DNA from 2 places in the Cupriavidus sp. USMAA2-4 genome. Region 2 is predicted to be linked to the other one. Evidence: predicted binding sites of a transcription regulator. Region 2 holds the regulator's gene; the other holds the start of a gene.
What was found. Region 2 encodes FliA, which starts transcription of late flagellar genes. Its sites were predicted from a motif close to CTAAAGTTTNNNNNNNNNNNGCCGNTA; they were not measured.

Region 1 (8,992 bases), 1.4 Mb from region 2:
CGAGCGCGCCGGCATTGGCATCCAGCGCGCACGCGGCGACCAGCAGGACATCATGCTCGGGCAAGGCGGCGGGCGGCGCCAGGCCGGGGTCGACATAGAGCGCTTCGACCTGGATGTCCGCGCCGGCGAGCAGGCACTCGAACGGCGTGTTCGCCATCAGGTCGCCCGGCGCCTTCAATGCCAGCAGACGCACGGGCCGCGGTGCCACCGCCTCCTTGAGGCGATAGTGCGTGCGGGTATGGAGCGCGAGTTTCTGGACGTCGAGGGCGGCATCCTTTTCATACTTCATCTCGAGTACCAGGGCCAGGTCCAGCAGGGCCTGCGGATCGTCATGCGCCTGGCAGTACTCGAGCAGGTGCGCGCCGACCGGTGTCAGGTCCTCGCCTGCTACGGCTTTTCTCAGCAACGTGGCCAGTCCGAGCGGCTGGTATGCGGGCGAATGCGGCGGACGCTGGTCGACAGCGTCGGTTTCGATGGGGGTCATGGGTGCCCGGTTGCCTATGGGTTCGGTCGGTTCGGTCGGTTCGGCCGGTGCGGTCCGCGCGGAACGGGCGGCGGCATCGGCCGCCGGCGCGGTCGCCGCGAAACGTTCAGTTGCTGCGGCCTGGACCGGCTTGCGCGCATGCGCCGGAGAAGGAAGCCGCCTCGCTCACATAACCGACCTCCTCCTCGAACCACCCCCGCAGAAGCGAAGCCGACGGCACGCCGCGGCCAAGCGGCGCCGGAACGGGAACCGCTTGCGCACGGGATGAGACCAGCCTCAGCACGACGGCACCACGGCGCCTTGCCTGTTCACTCATACGATTCCTTTCATTGGCTTGTACCGACCGGCAGGCGGGCGGCGGGCAGCGACACGACGCCCGCGAGCATCACGGCGCCGGCCGGGCCGGGTAGTTGGAGTACAAGGGTACCCCTGGCCACCGGCCCGCAATCGAATGAAAAGACATGGGAATTGACGCAAGCTTGCGTTTGCCGGCCGGAGCGTGGATAGCGCACGCCCCGTGCCCGGGCGGCCGGGCGGACAACGGCCTGCCCGGGTGACATCCGGCCGGGCAGCCGCCGAAAGGCGGCGAAAGGCGGCGATCGAGGCGGACCTGGCCGGTGACCGCTGATCCGCGGCCGGCGGTGAACGCTATCCGGCAGCTATCCGGCAGCTATCGGACAGCAACTCCGCAACTACTCGGCAACCGCGGCGGAACTGCCGGCGGAGCCGCGCAGCGCGGCTTCGGGCAGGCGGGCCACCAGGAAGGGCGACAGCAGCGAGGCCGCCGCGCTGAGCAGGAACAGGGTGCGGAAGGCCTGCTCAGCGGCCTGGCGCACGGCGGCCGCGTCGCCGTCGCCGGCCCCGGACATGGCGCGATGGAACATGCTCATCAGCACGTCTTCGCCCCCCTTGAGTTCGGCCACTCCCACCCCGCTATGGCGCAGCAGGGCGATCAGGATGGTGGTCAGCACGGCCACGCCCACGGCGCCGCCGAGCATGCGCGAGAAGGCCGTCAACGCGGTCGCCACGCCGACCTGGCTGGGCGGCACGGCGTTCTGCGTGGCCACCAGGGCGCTGGGCAGCTGCAGGCCGATGGCCAGCCCCAGCGCACTCATCACCAGCGCGCACAGCCAGGTGGTGCGCGGGTCGACGAAGGCCAGCGCCAGGATGGCCACCGGCGCAACCAGCGCCCCCACCAGCTGCAGCGGCTTGTACCGTCCGCTCCAGGACATCAGGCGACCGGAGATGAAGGCGCCGAAGGGGATCGCCAGCGTCAGCGGCACCAGGCGCAGCGCCGCGGTATCGGCGTGGGCGCCGCCCACCACCTGGAAGCGCAGCGGCAGCAGCACCGACATGGCGATCAGCTGGAAGAAGCACAGGAACAGCGTCACGCAGCAGATCGCCACCGTCGGCACCCCCATCATGCCCAGCGGGATCATCGGATCGGTGGCGCGGCGCTCCTGCCACAGGAACAGCGCCAGCCCGAGCACGCCGGCCAGCAGCAGTGCCAGCGAGGCCGGCGCGGTGGCGGCCTGGCCCTGGCCCAGGCGCGTCAGGAACACCAGCAGCCCGCTCAGGCCGCCGCCGAACAGCAGCGCGCCCAGGTAGTCGATGCGGTGGCGGCGCCCGCCCGCGGGCAGGTGGCGCAGCGCACGGCGCACCACCACCAGCGCCAGCAGGGACAGCGGCAGGTTGATCCAGAAGATCCAGCGCCAGGACAGGTAGTGGGCCAGGTAGCCGCCGATCACCGGGCCGGCCATGCTGGCCACCGCCCACACGCCGCTGACATAACCCTGGTAGCGGCCGCGCTCGCGCAGCGGCACGACGTCGGCGATGGTCGCCTGCGAGACCGAGATCAGGCCGCCGCCGCCGAGGCCCTGCAGGATGCGGGCAAGGATCAGCTGCGGCATGGTCTGCGCCATGGCGCAGGCCAGCGAGGCCAGCAGGAACAGCGCGATGGCGAAGGTCAGCACCGAACGCCGGCCCAGCAGGTCCGACAGCTTGCCGTAGATCGGCGTCACCACGGTGGAGGCGACCAGGTAGGCGGAAATGACCCAGGCCATCACCTCGAAGCCGTTCAGCTGCATGGCGATCTCGGGCAGCACCACGGCGACGATGGACTGCTCCAGCGCGCCCAGCAGGATCGCCAGCATCAGGCCGAAGATCACCTGCATGACCGGCACGCCGGGCGGCGCAGCGGACGAGGGTGCGAGGGAAGGCGAAGCGGAGGCAGGCGCGGCGGCGCCGCCCTGGGCGGACGGCGTGTCGGGGGGACGGACTGTCATGTCGGGAGAGTGCGGCACGGCCGGCCGCGCGGCGAAGCGCGTGAAGACGCGCCGTGAGCCATGCCGCGCCCTGCTGCCCCGGCCGTTGCTGCTGTTTTTTGTGTTGGGGGCAAGCGAAGCCGGTATTGTAGGCTGAAGCCGGCCGCGCTGCCGGCCGCAGCATGGGGCGGCGGGGCCGGCGCGCGGCTGGAAGCTCGGCTAGAAGCTCTCCCAGTCCCCGCTGGCATGCTCCACACTGGCGGCCCGCCGTGGCGCCTGCGCCACCGGCCGGCCGGCGGCGGGGCGCGATGCCTCGCGCCTGGCCGCTGGCAGCACACCATCCTGCGGCTTGCGCGTCACCGGTGGGCGGGCCTTGCTGGGCAGCACCGGCTGGCGGGCCGGCTCAGCGGCGGCGAAGGCCGCTTCGCTCCCGGTCCTGGCGGCCCTGGCGGACCCGGTGGCCCTGGGAGGCTGGGGGGGCTTGCCGGCCGTTGCGCCCGCATTCGCTCGCGCACGCGCGGGAATCGCCGGGGCGGCGGCCGGGCGCGCCACGGCGGCCCGGCGCGGCGCCGCCGGGGCCGGCGCGGGATCCTGGCGGGTCCATGCGGACGCGGCCAACGCGGATGGCGTGGACGGCGTAGATGGCGCCGCGACCGATACCGGCGCCGCCGGCGCGGCACCGACCTCGAAGCGAGAGGCCTCGTCGACCAGCCGCGCCGCCTGCCCCTTCAGGCTGTCGGCCGCCGCCGCGGCCTGCTCCACCAGCGCGGCATTCTGCTGCGTCACGCTTTCCATCTGCGCCACGGCGCGGTTGATCTGCTCGATACCCGATGACTGCTCCTGGGTGGCGGCCGAGATCTCGCCCATGATGTCGGTCACGCGGCGCACCGACGCCACGATCTCGTCCATGGTGCGGCCGGCATGCTCGACCTGGCGCGCACCGTCGTCCACCTGGCGCCCCGATGCCGTGATCAGCTCGCCGATCTCCTTGGCCGCGGCCGCGGAGCGCTGCGCCAGGCTGCGGACTTCGGATGCCACCACGGCGAAGCCGCGGCCCTGCTCGCCGGCGCGCGCGGCCTCGACCGCGGCGTTCAGCGCCAGGATGTTGGTCTGGAAGGCGATGCCCTCGATCACGCCGATGATCTCGGTCACGCGCGCCGAGGATTGCGAGATGCTCTGCATGGTCTGCACCACCGCGCGTACCGCCTGCCCGCCGGCGTCCGCCACTGCCGACGCGCCGACGGCCAGCTGGTTGGCCTGGTTGGCGTGGTCGGCGTTCTGCCGCACGGTGGAGGTCAACTGCTCCATCGAGGCGGCAGTCTGCTGCAGCGAGGCGGCCTGCTCCTCGGTGCGCTGGGACAGGTCGGTATTGCCGCGCGAGATCTCGTCAGTGGCGGCACCGATCGAGGCCGAGGCGCCCTGCACCCCGCGCGCCAGCGCCGACAATTGGCCGAAGGCACGATTCAGCGCCTCCAGCATGCGGCCCAGTTCGTCGCGCCCGTGCCGGGAGACGGAATGGTTCAGCCGCCCCTGGGCCAGCGCCTCGGCGGCCGCCAGCGCCTCGCGCGCGGCCGCGGTGATGGAACGCGTGATGGCGACCCCGGCCACCACCGCCAGCAGCACCGCCACCAGCGTCAGGCCGGCCAGCAGGTTGCGCGCGGTCGCATAGCTGGTATCGGCATCCCGCAAGGCGCTCACGGCCAGTTCGCGGCCGGTCGCGGCGAGTCCGTTGAGCTGCTCGAAGTAGGGTGCCTGGGCAGCCGGCAGCGTCGCCACCAGCGATGCCCGCGCCCCGGCGAACTCGCCGGAGCGCAACTGCCTCAGCACCATGTCGAGCTGGCCGTTGTAAGTGTCACGCGCCGACTTCAAGGCACGCATGCGTTCCTGCACCTCCGGCCTGCCGCTGGCATTGAGCACGCGATCGAGCTCGTCCAGCGTGGCGGACATCTGCTGGCGCAGGACATCGATCTGATTACCATTGCGCTCCACCGCCGTGGGATCCTCGCTCAGCGTGGCATCGCGCACCATCACCCCGATGGTCAGCGCCGACTCCTTGACCCGGTCCAGGTCCAGCACCTTGAACAAGCGCTGCTCGACAGTCTGGTGCATGGATACATTCAGCGCATGCAGGGAAAACGCCCCGACCAGCGCGACCGCCACCAGCAGTACCGCCACCAGCGCGAAAGCCCCCGACAAGCGGAAGCCGATGCCGACATTGCGCAAACGCATCTGCTCAATCCTCCTCGATCCTCGGTCTCTACGTTATGAACGCACACGCGCCGGCATGGCCCCGCAAGGCAGACGCCGACGCAAGCGGCGCTAACGGCCGCGCCATGCGCCACCTTGAGCGGAAAAACGAATAGAGGGGGAAAGCGCCGCCTGTTCCGCCAATGGGCAGGACAGCGCGGCGCGTCTAATACAGATGAGGTACCCCGGACAACGCCGGAAGCAGGACATCGCGGCTCCGGCCGCGATGTATCCATGCAGAGGGCCAAAAAAAGAAGCCCACGCGCGGGGTGCTCGTAGGCTTTCGAGGACTGCCAAGAGCCGAACGGCTCTGCTGTGAATATAAACGCGCTTACATGAGGTGTAAATCCTGCTTCCATCAGGGAAACCCCGGATGGCGCAGGTGTAGCTTCTGCCACTTTTTTGTGAACGGAAGGATGACGCGCACCTCTTGCCAGCGCAAAGAAGACGCCCCCTCCCGGCCGCCAAGCCTTGCAGCGACGTGGTCCGGGAGTCATGCGCCAGAACCGGCAGTCCGGCACCGGAAGATACCAGCAGATAACATTTCACGGTTCTCACGCTGCGTTTTAGAGGTAAACCTCTAAATGACGAGAGTGAGGACTGAGTCAATCTCCGAAAAACTTTGTTACTCTCGCCGGCTGAAGTGTTCCCCTTCTCTCCTGGCGACACCTCTCGGCCCCAGCCGCAGGGCAGCCCAGCGTCCCGCAACGGACCCTGCCCGATGCGCGCCGAGACGGTCAGCCCCTGCGGCCCTTGCGCCGGCACCGAGAGCGAATGTTTCATCCCTCGCCGCCATCGGGTTGCCGCGGTTTCCGCCCTGCTCTCGCCCGCAGCGAAGCCTGGAACCGATCCCCGAAGCGTAGTCAGCCGCCAGGACCCGTTCGGGCTCTTCCGGAGAAGCCGTGCACAAGAAGGTAACCAGGCCAACCCGCAGCAAGCGAAAACTGCAGTCGCTCCATTACGCCGCGCACTACGGTACGCACTCGCCGGTCGTCGTCCATCTCTCCAACGGCGTCCGCCTGCAGGGCCTGGTGCTGCGCATGGACGACTACGTGCTGCTGCTGGGCAAGCATGTACAAGACCAGCAGCCGCAGGTGGTATACAAGCACGCCATTTCCTGGGTGATGCCGGCCGCCGCCGCCAACTCTCCCTTCGATGCCCACCGGGACGAGGCCATCAACTCGCCCGAGTTCGTCGATCTCTTCATTCCACGCGGCCGCCGGCGGGGCTAGTTCCCTGCCCGCCGGGCTCCGGAATGCCCCGCTTGCAGATTCGACGCGAAGATCACTCTAAATCTTCTTCCCGCCCTGTCGATAACCCTTGCAACGGAGGCACCACTGATCCTGCAACGCAGGTGGCCAACGTTACGGCACCCGCCGGAATGTGCATATATCACTGGAAATAGGAGCCCACCATGTCAATGGTCATCAATACCAACGTGTTGTCTCTGATGACTCAGAACAACCTGAATGCGTCGCAGTCGAACCTGAGCACTGCGATCCAGCGCCTGTCGTCGGGCCTGCGCATCAACAGCGCCAGCGATGACGCCGCCGGCATGGCCATCGCCGACCGCATGACGTCGAACATCAACGGCATGACGCAAGCGCAGCAGAACGCCAACGACGGCATCTCGCTGGCCCAGACCACCGGTGGCGCCCTGAGCTCGATCACCGACAACCTGCAACGTATCCGCCAACTGACGGTGCAAGCGCAGAACGGCACGAACTCGGCTTCGGACCTGCAATCGATCCAGGACGAAATCACCCAGCGCCTGCAAGAAATCGACCGCACCTCGCAACAGACCCAGTTCAACGGCATCGCCGTGCTGTCGTCCAAGGCCAGCGCAGTCAGCATCCAGGTCGGTGCCAACGACGGCCAGACCATCTCGATCGGCCTGCAGGAAACCAGCACCAAGACCCTGAACCTGACCGGCTTCAGCGTGGCCGGCCAGCAGAACGCCGCCGCCAGCCAGACCGACCTGCAGAACGCCGTCGCCGCCGGCACCGCCGTGCAGGACGCCAACAACAAGAACCTGTACCAGGTCACCACCAAGAACGTGTTCGCGACCTCGGCACAAGTGCTGTCGAACCTGAAGGATGGCGACACCGTTGCAGTGGCAGGCGGCAACACCTACACCTACAACGCAAGCGCCGGCAACTTCAGCTACACGGTCAACACCACCTCGGGTAACGTTGCCGCGCTGGCCAACTCGCAGAAGCCGGCCTTCGGCCAGGCCACCGGCACGTACACCAACCAGACCGGCGCGACCGTGCAGTTCAAGGTCGACAGCTCGGGCAAGCTGACCGCCGCCGACGGCACCACCACGCTGTACGACGACGGCTCGGGCAACCTGACCACCAACAACACGACCGGTTCGTACGCCCAGGCCACGCTGGCATCGACCTTCACCGCCGCGTCGGGCGCCGCTGCCGGCAAGGCAACCATCTCGATCAACGGCACCACCTACAGCTCGGATGGCGCCAACGGCCTGAACAACACCGCCACCGCGACGAGCAGCGACGTGCAAGCGGCCATCCTGGCCGGCGGCTCGGGCAATGCCACCACGGTCACCCTGGGCAAGACCAGCGGCCTGAGCACCACGGTCAAGATCGACGGCGCCAGCGGCAAGACCGACGGTGCCAACGGCGCGACCTCCCAGTACATCGACGCTAACGGCGGCCTGACCAACACCGCCAGCTACACCACCAACTACCTGGTCGACTCGACCACGGGCAAGGTGAGCGTCGCTGCCAACAACGCCAGCACGGTTGCGGCAAACGATCCGAACATCAACGCCAAGGTCGGCCAGACCGCCTACGTGGATGCTTCGACCAACGCCTTCACCACCGCCGCTCAGTCGTCCACCGGCGCTTCGACGGCCGACCCGCTGACCGCCATCGACAAGGCCCTGGCCGCAGTCGACAAGCTGGCTTCGAGCCTGGGCGCGGTGCAGAACCGCCTGTCCTCGGCCCTGACGAACCTGGGTACCAGCATCACCAACATGAGCTCGGCCCGTTCGAACATCCAGGATGCCAACTACGCGACGGAAGTGTCGGCGATGACCCGTTCCAACATCCTGCAACAAGCCGGTACCTCGGTGCTGGCCCAGGCGAACCAGTCGTCGCAAAGCGTGCTGAAGCTGCTGCAGTAAGCTGAAGCCCCGCCAGCGCGGGGCCGGACGCCAGTCCGGCCCCGCGCGGGAGCATTTCCGCAGGGCTCCGGCCCTGCGAAAGTCCTTCCTTTCCTGATGGGTTCGGCCAAGCCAGGAACACCCCATGACGACCACCTCCTCGACCTCCAGCAGCTCCAGCCCCCTGATCACGTCACTCGGGGTCGGCTCCGGCCTGGACCTGAGCACCCTGCTGACCCAGCTGACCACGGCCGCGCAGACGCCGCTGACGCAGATCAAGAACCAGGAGACGGCCTACCAGACCAAGCTGTCCGCCTATGGCCAGCTGCAGAGCATGCTGACCGCCTTCCAGACCACGGCGCAGCAGCTCTCCAAGCCGAGCTTCTTCAATTCCACCACTGCCACCTCCAGCAATGCCGGCACGGTGGGCGCGACCTCCAGCACGAGCGCGGTGGCAGGCAGCTATGCGGTCAACGTGACGCAGCTCGCGCAAGCCCAGTCGCTGGTCAGTACCGGCCAGGCCAGCCAGACGGCCAGCACCATGACCGGCACCATCCACATCAACCTGGGCACCATCTCCGATCCGAACAACACGCTCAGCAACGGCGTCTACGGCAATGGCACGACCTTCGCCGCCAAATCGGGATCGAGCGGCGTCGACATCACGATCGACAGCAGCAACAACACGCTGCAGGGCATCGCCGGTGCCATCAACAAGGCCAACGCCGGCGTCACCGCCAGCATCATCAACGACGGCTCGGGCACGCCCTACCGCCTGGTGCTGACTTCGAACGCGACCGGCGCCAACAGCAGCATGCAGATCACGACGAGCAACGAGTCCGGCAGCGGCGCCTCGCTGTCGTCCCT
Region 2 (8,992 bases):
CACCGAGCGGCCGATCAGGCTGGCCGAATTCATCGCCTGGCTCGCGCTGTTCTGCGACAGCAGCTGGTTCAGCGTGGTGTTCATGGTCTGCAGGCTGCTCACGGTGCTGATCTGCGCCAGTTGCGAGGTCAGCTGCGAGTTGTCCATCGGGTTGAGCGGATCCTGGTTGTTCATCTGGGTCACCAGCATCGTCAGGAACTGGCTCTGCAGGTCCGAGGCGCTCGCCGAGCTGCTGCTCAGCGCCTGGTTCACGGAGGAGCTGGTGGTGGAAGATCCGGTACCGCTAACGTTCGAGGTGGTGGTCATGTCAAATCCATCGGCTTGTCGGGTTGGCCTGTCGGCGTCACTGACCCAGGGTCAGCGTCTTGAGCATCATGTTCTTGGCGGAATTCAACACCTCGACGTTGGCCTGGTAGGAACGCGAAGCCGAGATCATGTTGACCATCTCCTCCACCGGGTTCACGTTGGGCATGGTCACGTAGCCTTCCGCATTGGCCAGCGGATGCGTGGGATTGAAGACCATCTTGGCCGGCGAGGGATCCTCGACCACGCCCTGCACCTGCACCCCGCCGATCTCGCTCTGGCCGGGTGTCGGCGCGAGCCCGAAGACGACCTGCTTGGCGCGATAGGGCTGCCCGTTGGGACTGACCGCGCTGTCCACGTTGGCGAGGTTGGACGCGGTGACGTTCATGCGCTGCGACTGCGCGGACATGGCCGAACCGACCACGTCGAAGATATTCATGGCTGCCATGGCATGCTCACTGCTGGATCGCGGCCAGCATCGTCTTGATCTTCGACGTCATCACCGTCAGGTCCGACTGGTAACCCACGGTGTTGTCGGCGAAGGCGACGCGCTCGGTGTCCATTTCCACGGAGTTGCCGTCGATGCTGGACTGTGTCGGGATGCGGTACATCAGGTCGCGGTCGCTCGTGCCCGACGGTGCCTCGGCGGGCAGGTGCCGTGCCGACGTGGTGGTCAGCACCAGGCCGCCCTGCGCGCCGCCGGCGCCGCCGCGCTGCATGGTCTGCGACAGCGTGCTCGCGAAGTCGTAGTCACGCGCCTTGAAGCCAGGCGTATCGGCATTGGCGATGTTCGCCGCCAGTACCGACTGGCGCTGGTTACGCAGGTTGAGCGCTTCCTGCTGGAAGCGGAAAGCCGCATCGAGTTTGTCAATCATGTCTGCGTCTCGCTGGGAAGGGAGAACATGGAAGCGCATGCTTCTTCAGGCTTGCCATGGTAGGTGCGGCGACGCCAGCGCAATCGCGCGAATAGGCGGCGGAAACCCGCGCAATTCCCTCCGAAGCGCGCCGGGTGGCTGCCTACAATACGGGACGTTCCGCTGCGTGCCGCAAGGCCCGCGCACTTGCTGGAAGACCCACATGAAGCCTCTGTCCCGAGCGCTGTTCCGCGCCCCATTGCGCGCCCCATTGCGCGCCCTGTTCCGCGCCCTGTTCCGCGCCCTGCTCCGCGCGACGCGCCTGCTGCCCGCGCTGGCGCTGGCCCTGGCCGGCGCCCACGTCGCGGCGCAACCGGCCGGCGCCAGGGCCGGCAATGGCGCCACGCCCGCCACACCTTTCCCCGACGATCCCGTGCGCAGCGCGGTCGAGCAGTTCCTCGCGCGCCAGAGCGCCGGCCTGCCGGGCAAGGTCAGCATCCAGGTCGTGCCGCCCTCCGGCGGCCGCGCTCCCGAATGCGAGGCGCCCGACCCCTTCCTGCCGCCGGGCGGCTCGCCCTGGGGCCGCGTCACGGTCGGCGTGCGCTGCGGTGGCGAACGTCCGTGGATACGCTACGTGCAGGCACGGGTCGGCGTGTTGACCGACTACTACGTGGCAGCCCGCGCGATCGCCCCCGGCGAACCGATCGGCAGCGCCGACCTGCAAGCTCGCCAGGGGGACCTCGCGATGCTGCCGCGCGCGGTGGTGACCGACCCGGCGCAGGCCAACGGTGCCGTCGCCGCCACCCGCATCGCCGCCGGCTCGCCGCTGCGCGCCGACCTGCTCAAGCGGCCGGCCGCCGTACGCAACGGCCAGACCGTGTCGGTGACCATCGAAGGCGAGGCCTTCCAGATCAGCAGCGAAGGAAAAGTGATGAATGATGCGCCGACGGGCGGCTCGGTGCAGGTGCGGCTGAAGAACGGCCAGGTGGTCACCGGGCTGGTGCGCAGCGGCGATACCGTGGTACTGCAGCAATAGGCGCGGCAAAGCGACCGGCCGGGCGGCCGGGTACGCGGCGCAGCGGCGGGATGGCGTGCGACAATGCGGGCTTGCGATGCCCATGCGGCAAGGCGGCCCTAAAGTTTGCGGCCGGGCGTCCGATATGCATGTGGAACCCAGCAAGGAACAGTCGTGAAGATCAATCAGTCCACTTCGTCCAGGACCGGCGCCCCCGCCGAAGGCACGGCGCGCGCCACCACGGCCCCCGCTCCCGCCCCGGCCACGGCAGCCGAGGTGCAGACCAGCCCCCTGAGCGCCCAGGTCCGCCAGATCGGCGCCAGCCTGAGCCAGGATAGCGACAACGACATCGACACGGCCCGCGTGGAGGAAATCCGCCAGGCCATCGTCGAAGGCCGGATCAAGATCGATCCGAGCAAGATTGCCGACGGTCTGCTCGCCACGCTGCGCGAGCTGAACCAGGGCCAGTAAGCGGTCCGCGGCAGGAACCCAGCAGCGAGCCGAGAGCGAACGGCATAGAGCGCCGCGCGTGGAGAAACCATGAGCCTGCCCCTGATCCAGATCCTGCATCGCGAAACCGAAGCCGTGAAGGCATTCGCCGAGGCCCTGGCCGACGAACGCGAAGTGATGAAGAGCGGCGACGCGCAGGCGCTCGGCGCGGTGCTGGACCGCAAGACGGCGCTGGCCTCCGCGCTGGCCGAACTGGGCGCCGCGCGCGAAGCGCAGATGGCCGCCGCCGGCTTGCGCGCCGGCCCGAACGGCATGCTGGTCGGCCTGCGCATCGACCCCGCCGTGCATCAGGCCTGGCGCACCCTGCGCCTGGCCGCGCTCGGCGCGCACCAGGCAAGCACGCTGAATTCGGCGGTCATCGCCACCCATCTCGAACACACGCGCGCGGCCATCCAGGTACTGCGCCAGCGCGGCATCGATGCCGGCCTCTACGGCCGCGACGGCCGCACCCAGAACGCGGCATCCGGCCTGAGCCTGGCGCGCGGCTGAGGCCACTGCGGCGGCTGGGACTGGCGCGCGCTCGCAGCGCCCCGCTCGGGCTGGTGACATGGCCGCGCGACGATGGTCGCACGATCGCCCCTCGCTACCGCGCCGTCCGGCGCCGCCATCCTCTTCCTTGAACTGAACTGAACTGAGCTGAGCTGAACCGAGCCGGATCGGCCGAGGACGGCGTCGCGGGTGTCGCCGCAGCGGCGGCGGAACATCGCCGCCGGCCGCAGCGGCGGCGGACCGCTCTCAACGATCAGCGATAGTCGACGATGACCTGGTTGGCGCGCCCCTGCAGCACGGGCGCCAGCGCGCCACGCCCGGGTGCCAGGAAAGCAAAGGTGAAATCCTGTGCGGCGGCATCGCCGCGGAATGCCTCGGTGTGGCCTTGCGCCGCCGGCAACAGCACGCATCGGCTGCCATTGCACAGGTAGACCTGGAGATCATGCGGCGGCACGCCGCTGAAGGTGTACTGCCAGCGCACGGATGTCACCTTGCCGGTCGCCAGCGCCGGCATCGCGCCGGGCCGCAGCGCAGGCGACAGTATGCGCATCCCGCGCACGGACAGCATCGGCCCCTGCACCACGCTCTGCCAGGCATGACCGGGACCTCCCTCGTCCGCCCGGACTGGCGGGACGGCGGTCGCCAGGCCGAGTGCGGCGACGCCCGTCGCAACGCATGCCTGCACGCGCGGCGCGGCGCGGCCGGGCCCTCGCATCAGAGCAGTCCCCGCAGCTGGCCACGCAGGCGCGCGATGGCCTGGCCGCGGATCTGGCAGACACGCGACTCGGTCACGTCCAGCACGGCGCCGATCTCGCGCAGGTTCAGCTCCTGGTCGTAGCACAGCGACAGCACCAGCTTCTCCCGCTCGGGCAGGCGCTCGATGGCGCGGATCAGCGCTTCGCGCATGCCGCTCTCCATCAGCACCATCAGCGGGTCGCTGTCTTCGTTGACGCCGAGGTGGCGCTCGAGGAAATCCTCTTCGCCGGAGCGCTCGAAGTCCTCGTAATGCAGCAGCTGGCAGCCGTGCACTTCGTTGAGCAGCAGCTGGTACTCCGGCAACGGCATCTCGAGATGCTCGGCCACTTCGGAATCGAGGGGCGTGCGGCCAAGCTTCTGCTCCAGGCTGCGTATGGCCCGCTCGATGCGGCGGGTGAACTGGCGCAGGCTGCGCGACTGCCAGTCGTTGGCGCGCACCTCGTCGAGCATGGCGCCGCGGATGCGCTGGCTGGCATAGGTCTCGAAGCGCGCGCCGTGCGTGTCTTCGTAGCGCTTGGCCGCGTCCAGCAGGCCGATCATGCCGGCCTGGATCAGGTCGTCGAGCTGCACGCTGGCCGGCAGCTTGGCCGCCAGTTGCAAGGCGATGCGGCGCACCAGCGATGCGTGTGCCTTGACCAGATCCGTCTGTTCGAGCTTTCCCTGAACGGTGTACATGGTGGGACTCTCGTGGCTTCTAGAGCGCAGCGCCGGCCGCGCGCGTACCGTGCAGGGACCGGGGCCCGATGGCTTGGGCCCGGTCGATGGCCTGGGGGAACGATACGTGCGGCATCGGCGTCAATGAATGCGTGGGCTGGTCGGAGGCGTCGCCGAGGCGACGCCGGGGAAGGTGGTGGACGCGGCGCGCATGGGCCACGCGCCGATGCTGCTGGCGATGCGGCGCAAGGCCATCGTCGCCGGTGCGGCGGGGTAGGCATCGACCACGCCGCGACCCAGCTGCTCGCTCTGCCTGACCAGCGGATCGAGCGGCAGATAGCCGGCCCACGAGGCCTCGATGCCGAGATACTGGCTGGCGGTGCGGGCCAGGTTGCCGGCCACCGCGCCGGCGATGCCCTCGCCCGCCGCCGCATTGACGACGAGCTGGAAATGGCGGATGGCGTAGCGGTGATGCAGTTGCTTGATGCGCGCGTAGGCCGCGGTGATCGAGGCCGCCTCGGGGCGCATCACCACCAGCAGGTTGTGCGCGGCGCCGGCCAGCGCCGACAGCGTCCCCTGGCCGTCGGCGCGGGCATCGGCCAGCACGGTGCGGAAGGCGCCGAAGGTGCCCGGCAGGCCGCCGCCGGCCGGGCCGGCAGCGCCCGCGGGCAGCACGGCGACACCGCTGGGCCCGGCGGCACCGAGCGCCTGGTCGAGCGTCGCCTGTGCGGCCAGCACCTGGGCCAGCGTGCCGCGCGGCGCGGCTCCGGCCAGGTGCGCGGCGCGCGCGCCCGGGGCATCCTCGTCGACCAGCAGGACGCGCTCGCCCTGCATGGCCAGCGCGCTGGCCAGTCCGAGCGCGACCGTCGTGGCGCCGGCCCCCGGCTCGCTGGCTACCACGGCGATGTGCCGTGTGGCGCGCGGCGCCAGCAGGCGCCGCAGCCCCTCGGCCTGATCGGTTGCCAGAGTGTGCACAGACCTACTCTCCTACGGATTCCAGTTGTTGCTCGGCAGCGGACGTATCCGCACGGACCGGGTCCGCCGCAGCGGCACGGTTTGCGCGCACGGGATAGCCCTCCAGCACGTCCAGCAGCGCCAGCAGGCGCGCCAGGCCTTCGACCAGCGCCTGGCCCGGCGCCGCTTGCGCGGCCTTGCCCGCGGCGCGGCCGGCCAGGCGCGAGAGGAAGCCGGCCGCCACGGCGCCCGGCTCGCATTCGAGACGCAGGGCGGTCAGGCCGGCCTGCAGCGCCATCAGCGCGGCGCGGCATTGCGCCTCGTCCGCGGCCGGCACGGCGCCGCGGGCAAGATGGTCGAGCGCGTGGCGCAGCGTGCGGAAGCGTGCCTCGGCGGCCAGTGCCCAGCGCGCCCACTGCGCCAGCCGCGCGGATTCATCGGCCAGGGCGGGGTCGCACAGCAGATAGCTGGTGTCCAGCAGGCGGCCGCTGTCGCGCTCCACCAGGCGGGAAACCAGCAGGCAGGCATCGGTGCCGCCGTCGGCATTGCCGCGGCCGGCACGGCGCTGCAGCGGACCGTCGGGCACCCGCACCGGCACCTGGGCCAGCCATTGCACGGCATCGCAGCCCTGCTCATGGAGTTCGCCCACGGCATGGAAGGTCAGCGTTTCGGCCAGGGCCTCGACCTTCCAGGCCGTGCCTCCGCTGAGCATGCGCGCGCCCTTGCGGGCCCGCGCCAGCCAGCGTTCGCCGCCTTGCTGCCAGCGCGCCAGCACGGCCGGAGCCGGCAGCGCATCGACCATGTTGACGACCGTACGCGTGGCCGCCAGCGCGGCGCGCAGCGTGGCGGCCTCGGTTTCGCCGCTGCCGTTGCGTGCACCGCTCACGGCGGCGGCCAGCGGGAAGCCGTCGCGATCCGACAGCCACAGGGTCGTCTGAACATGGTGCGGGGCCCGGCGCCCGCCAGCCGCGAACTGGGCGGTGGCGGACAGCGCCAGCACATGGCGATCGCAGCCGCGACCGAGGTCGCGGCAGGCAGCTTCGCGCACCTGCTGCGCGACGCTGCGCAGCGATGCGGCGTCGTCGTCGCGCTGCTGCCACAGCGCGCGCAGCAGCGGAAAACCCTGCGTACCGGCATCGAGCTCGGCCACGCAGGCACCGACCGCATCGGCACTGTCGCTCAGCGAGCGCAGCATGTCCTCGGCGGCGGGACCGCGCTGCGCCTCGGCATCCTCGAGGGCGCCGGCCTGGCGGCGGGCCACGTCCGCATCGGCGAAGACCGAGCCGCGGCGGGGCGTCAGGAAGGCGCGCTCGACCAGGGCCGGCGCCTGCGCCAGCTCCAGGTGCTCGGGCACGCGCTGGCCGGTGGAGGCGTAGAACACCGGCAGGCGGTGGCGGATGACGACGTCGAGCACCGATCCCAGGTGCGTGGCTTCGTCCAGCTTGGTGATGATGCAGCCGTCCAGGCCGCAGCCGGGCTCACCGCCGAGACCGGCGTCCTGCCGGTAGGCGTGCACCACCTCGTTGAGCGTATCGCCGTGGCTGGCGCCATTGAGCAGCAGCACGCGCTGCACCGGTGCCTGCACGCCGGCCAGCATGGCGATCTGTTCGGACAGGTTGCGGTCACGCTGGCTCATGCCGACCGTGTCGACGATGACCAGGTGCTTGTCGGCCAGCGCGTTCAGCGCGAAGCGCAGGTCGGCCGCATCCTTCACCGCGTGCACGGGCACGCCGAGGATGTCGCCATAGATGCGCAGCTGCTCGTGCGCGCCGATACGGAAGCTGTCGGTGGTCAGCAACGCCAGCCGCTCCGGACCGTGCTTGAGCACGAAGCGCGCGGCGAGCTTGGCGGTGGTGGTGGTCTTGCCGACGCCGGTCGGCCCGATCAGCGCGAGCACGCCGCCCTGGGCGAAGAGTGCTTCCTCATCGGCCAGCACCTGCACCTTGCGCGCCAGCTCCTGGCGGATCCAGGCCATCGCCGACTGGCGGTCGTGACCGACCGGCAGGTGCGCCAGCAGCGTGCGCGCGAGCTGCCCGGAGAAGCCCGCGCCGGCCAGCCAGGTGAAGAGCGACTCGCGCAGCGGGTCGCCCGTCGCCACCGGCACGTTGCCCATGCCGGCGAACTGGCGCTCGATCAGCGCGCGCATCGACTTGAGCTCGCCGCGCAGCTCGCCCATCTCGGCCTCGTCGTCGCGCGCCGGTGCGGGCGGCACATAGAGCTGGGCGCTGCTGGAGATGGCGCCGACATCGGTGTCGCGCATGGCGACGATCTCGACGCCGCCATCGACGGTCCGGTTGGACAGCACCACCGCGTCAGGCCCCATCGCCTCGCGCACGCGCCGCAGGGCCTCGCGGCCATTGGCCGCCACGAATTTCGCTACGCTCATCGCGCCTTCCTCATGCTGCACCGCCGATCACGGCGGTGATCCTGATGTTTCGGTTGTCGGGGACCTCGGCATGCGACAGCACCTTGAGCTGCGGCAGCGTACGCCGGAGGAAACGAGCCAGCAGCGCCCGCAGCGGCGGCGGCACCAGCAGCACGGGTGTGTAGCCCATCTGCTCCTGCCGCTCCACGCAGGCACGCGATTGCTGCAGCAGGGCGTCCGCCAGGCCGGGCTCTAGGCCCCCGCCGCTGTTCAGCACCTGGGTCAGCACGCGCTCCAGGCCGGCTTCGAGGCCGACCACCTGCATTTCCGCCCCGTTCGGGTACAGCTGCTGCGTGATGGCGCGGCCCAGCGCCACGCGCACCAGCTCGGTCAGCTCGCTGGGCTCGCTGATCTTGGGCGCGTGCTCCGCCACCACGTCCAGGATGGTGCGCATGTCGCGGATGGGTACCCCCTCCTCCAGCAGGTTCTGCAGGACCTTCTGCAGGCCGGTCAGCGAGATGGTCTTCGGCACCAGGTCCTCGGTCAGCTTCGGCGATTCCTTGGCGATGCGGTCGAGCAGCTGCTGCACTTCCTGGCGGCCCAGCAGTTCGGCCGCGTGCATCTGGATCAGGTGGTTCAGGTGGGTCGCCACCACGGTGCTGGCATCGACCACCGTGTAACCGAAGGCCTGCGCGCGCTCCTTGTGCGCGGCGTCGATCCACACGGCCGGCAGCCCGAAGGCCGGATCGCGCGTCTCGGCGCCCGGCAGGGTGCCGCTGACCTGGCCGGGGTTGATCGCCATCCACTGCCCCGGCGCCGCTTCGCCGCTGCCGATCTCCACGCCCTTGAGCGTGATGCGGTAGGCGTTGGGCTTGAGTTCGAGGTTGTCGCGGATATGGACCACCGGCACCAGGAAGCCGATCTCCTGCGCCATCTTCTTGCGGATGCTCTTGATGCGGCCGAGCAGCTCGCCGTTCTGCGCGCGGTCCACCAGCGGGATCAGTCGGTAGCCGACTTCCATGCCCAGGGGATCGACCATGGTGACGTCGTCCCAGGTCGCCTCGGTGGATTCCGGCTGCGCCTGCGCGGGGC

Region 1: the regulator FliA is predicted to act here: its motif matches at 6,285-6,311, upstream of BKK79_RS22700 (flagellin N-terminal helical domain-containing protein).

Annotation. Positions count from the first base shown of each region.
Region 1 covers NZ_CP017749.1:584,446-593,437, forward strand. Annotated here, with positions in the region: gene BKK79_RS22680 (ATP-grasp domain-containing protein) at 1-484, opposite strand, end outside; gene BKK79_RS22685 (MDR family MFS transporter) at 1,177-2,658, opposite strand; gene BKK79_RS42075 (methyl-accepting chemotaxis protein) at 2,968-4,977, opposite strand; gene BKK79_RS22695 (RNA chaperone Hfq) at 5,898-6,227, shown strand; gene BKK79_RS22700 (flagellin N-terminal helical domain-containing protein) at 6,410-8,146, shown strand; gene fliD (flagellar filament capping protein FliD) at 8,271-8,992, shown strand, end outside.
Region 2 covers NZ_CP017749.1:2,015,071-2,024,062, reverse strand. Annotated here, with positions in the region: gene BKK79_RS28975 (flagellar hook assembly protein FlgD) at 1-306, opposite strand, end outside; gene flgC (flagellar basal body rod protein FlgC) at 344-751, opposite strand; gene flgB (flagellar basal body rod protein FlgB) at 759-1,178, opposite strand; gene flgA (flagellar basal body P-ring formation chaperone FlgA) at 1,381-2,193, shown strand; gene flgM (flagellar biosynthesis anti-sigma factor FlgM) at 2,347-2,643, shown strand; gene BKK79_RS28950 (flagella synthesis protein FlgN) at 2,713-3,171, shown strand; gene BKK79_RS28945 (flagellar protein FlhE) at 3,425-3,886, opposite strand; gene BKK79_RS28940 (RNA polymerase sigma factor FliA) at 3,886-4,602, opposite strand; gene BKK79_RS28935 (MinD/ParA family ATP-binding protein) at 4,723-5,556, opposite strand; gene flhF (flagellar biosynthesis protein FlhF) at 5,561-7,921, opposite strand; gene flhA (flagellar biosynthesis protein FlhA) at 7,932-8,992, opposite strand, start outside.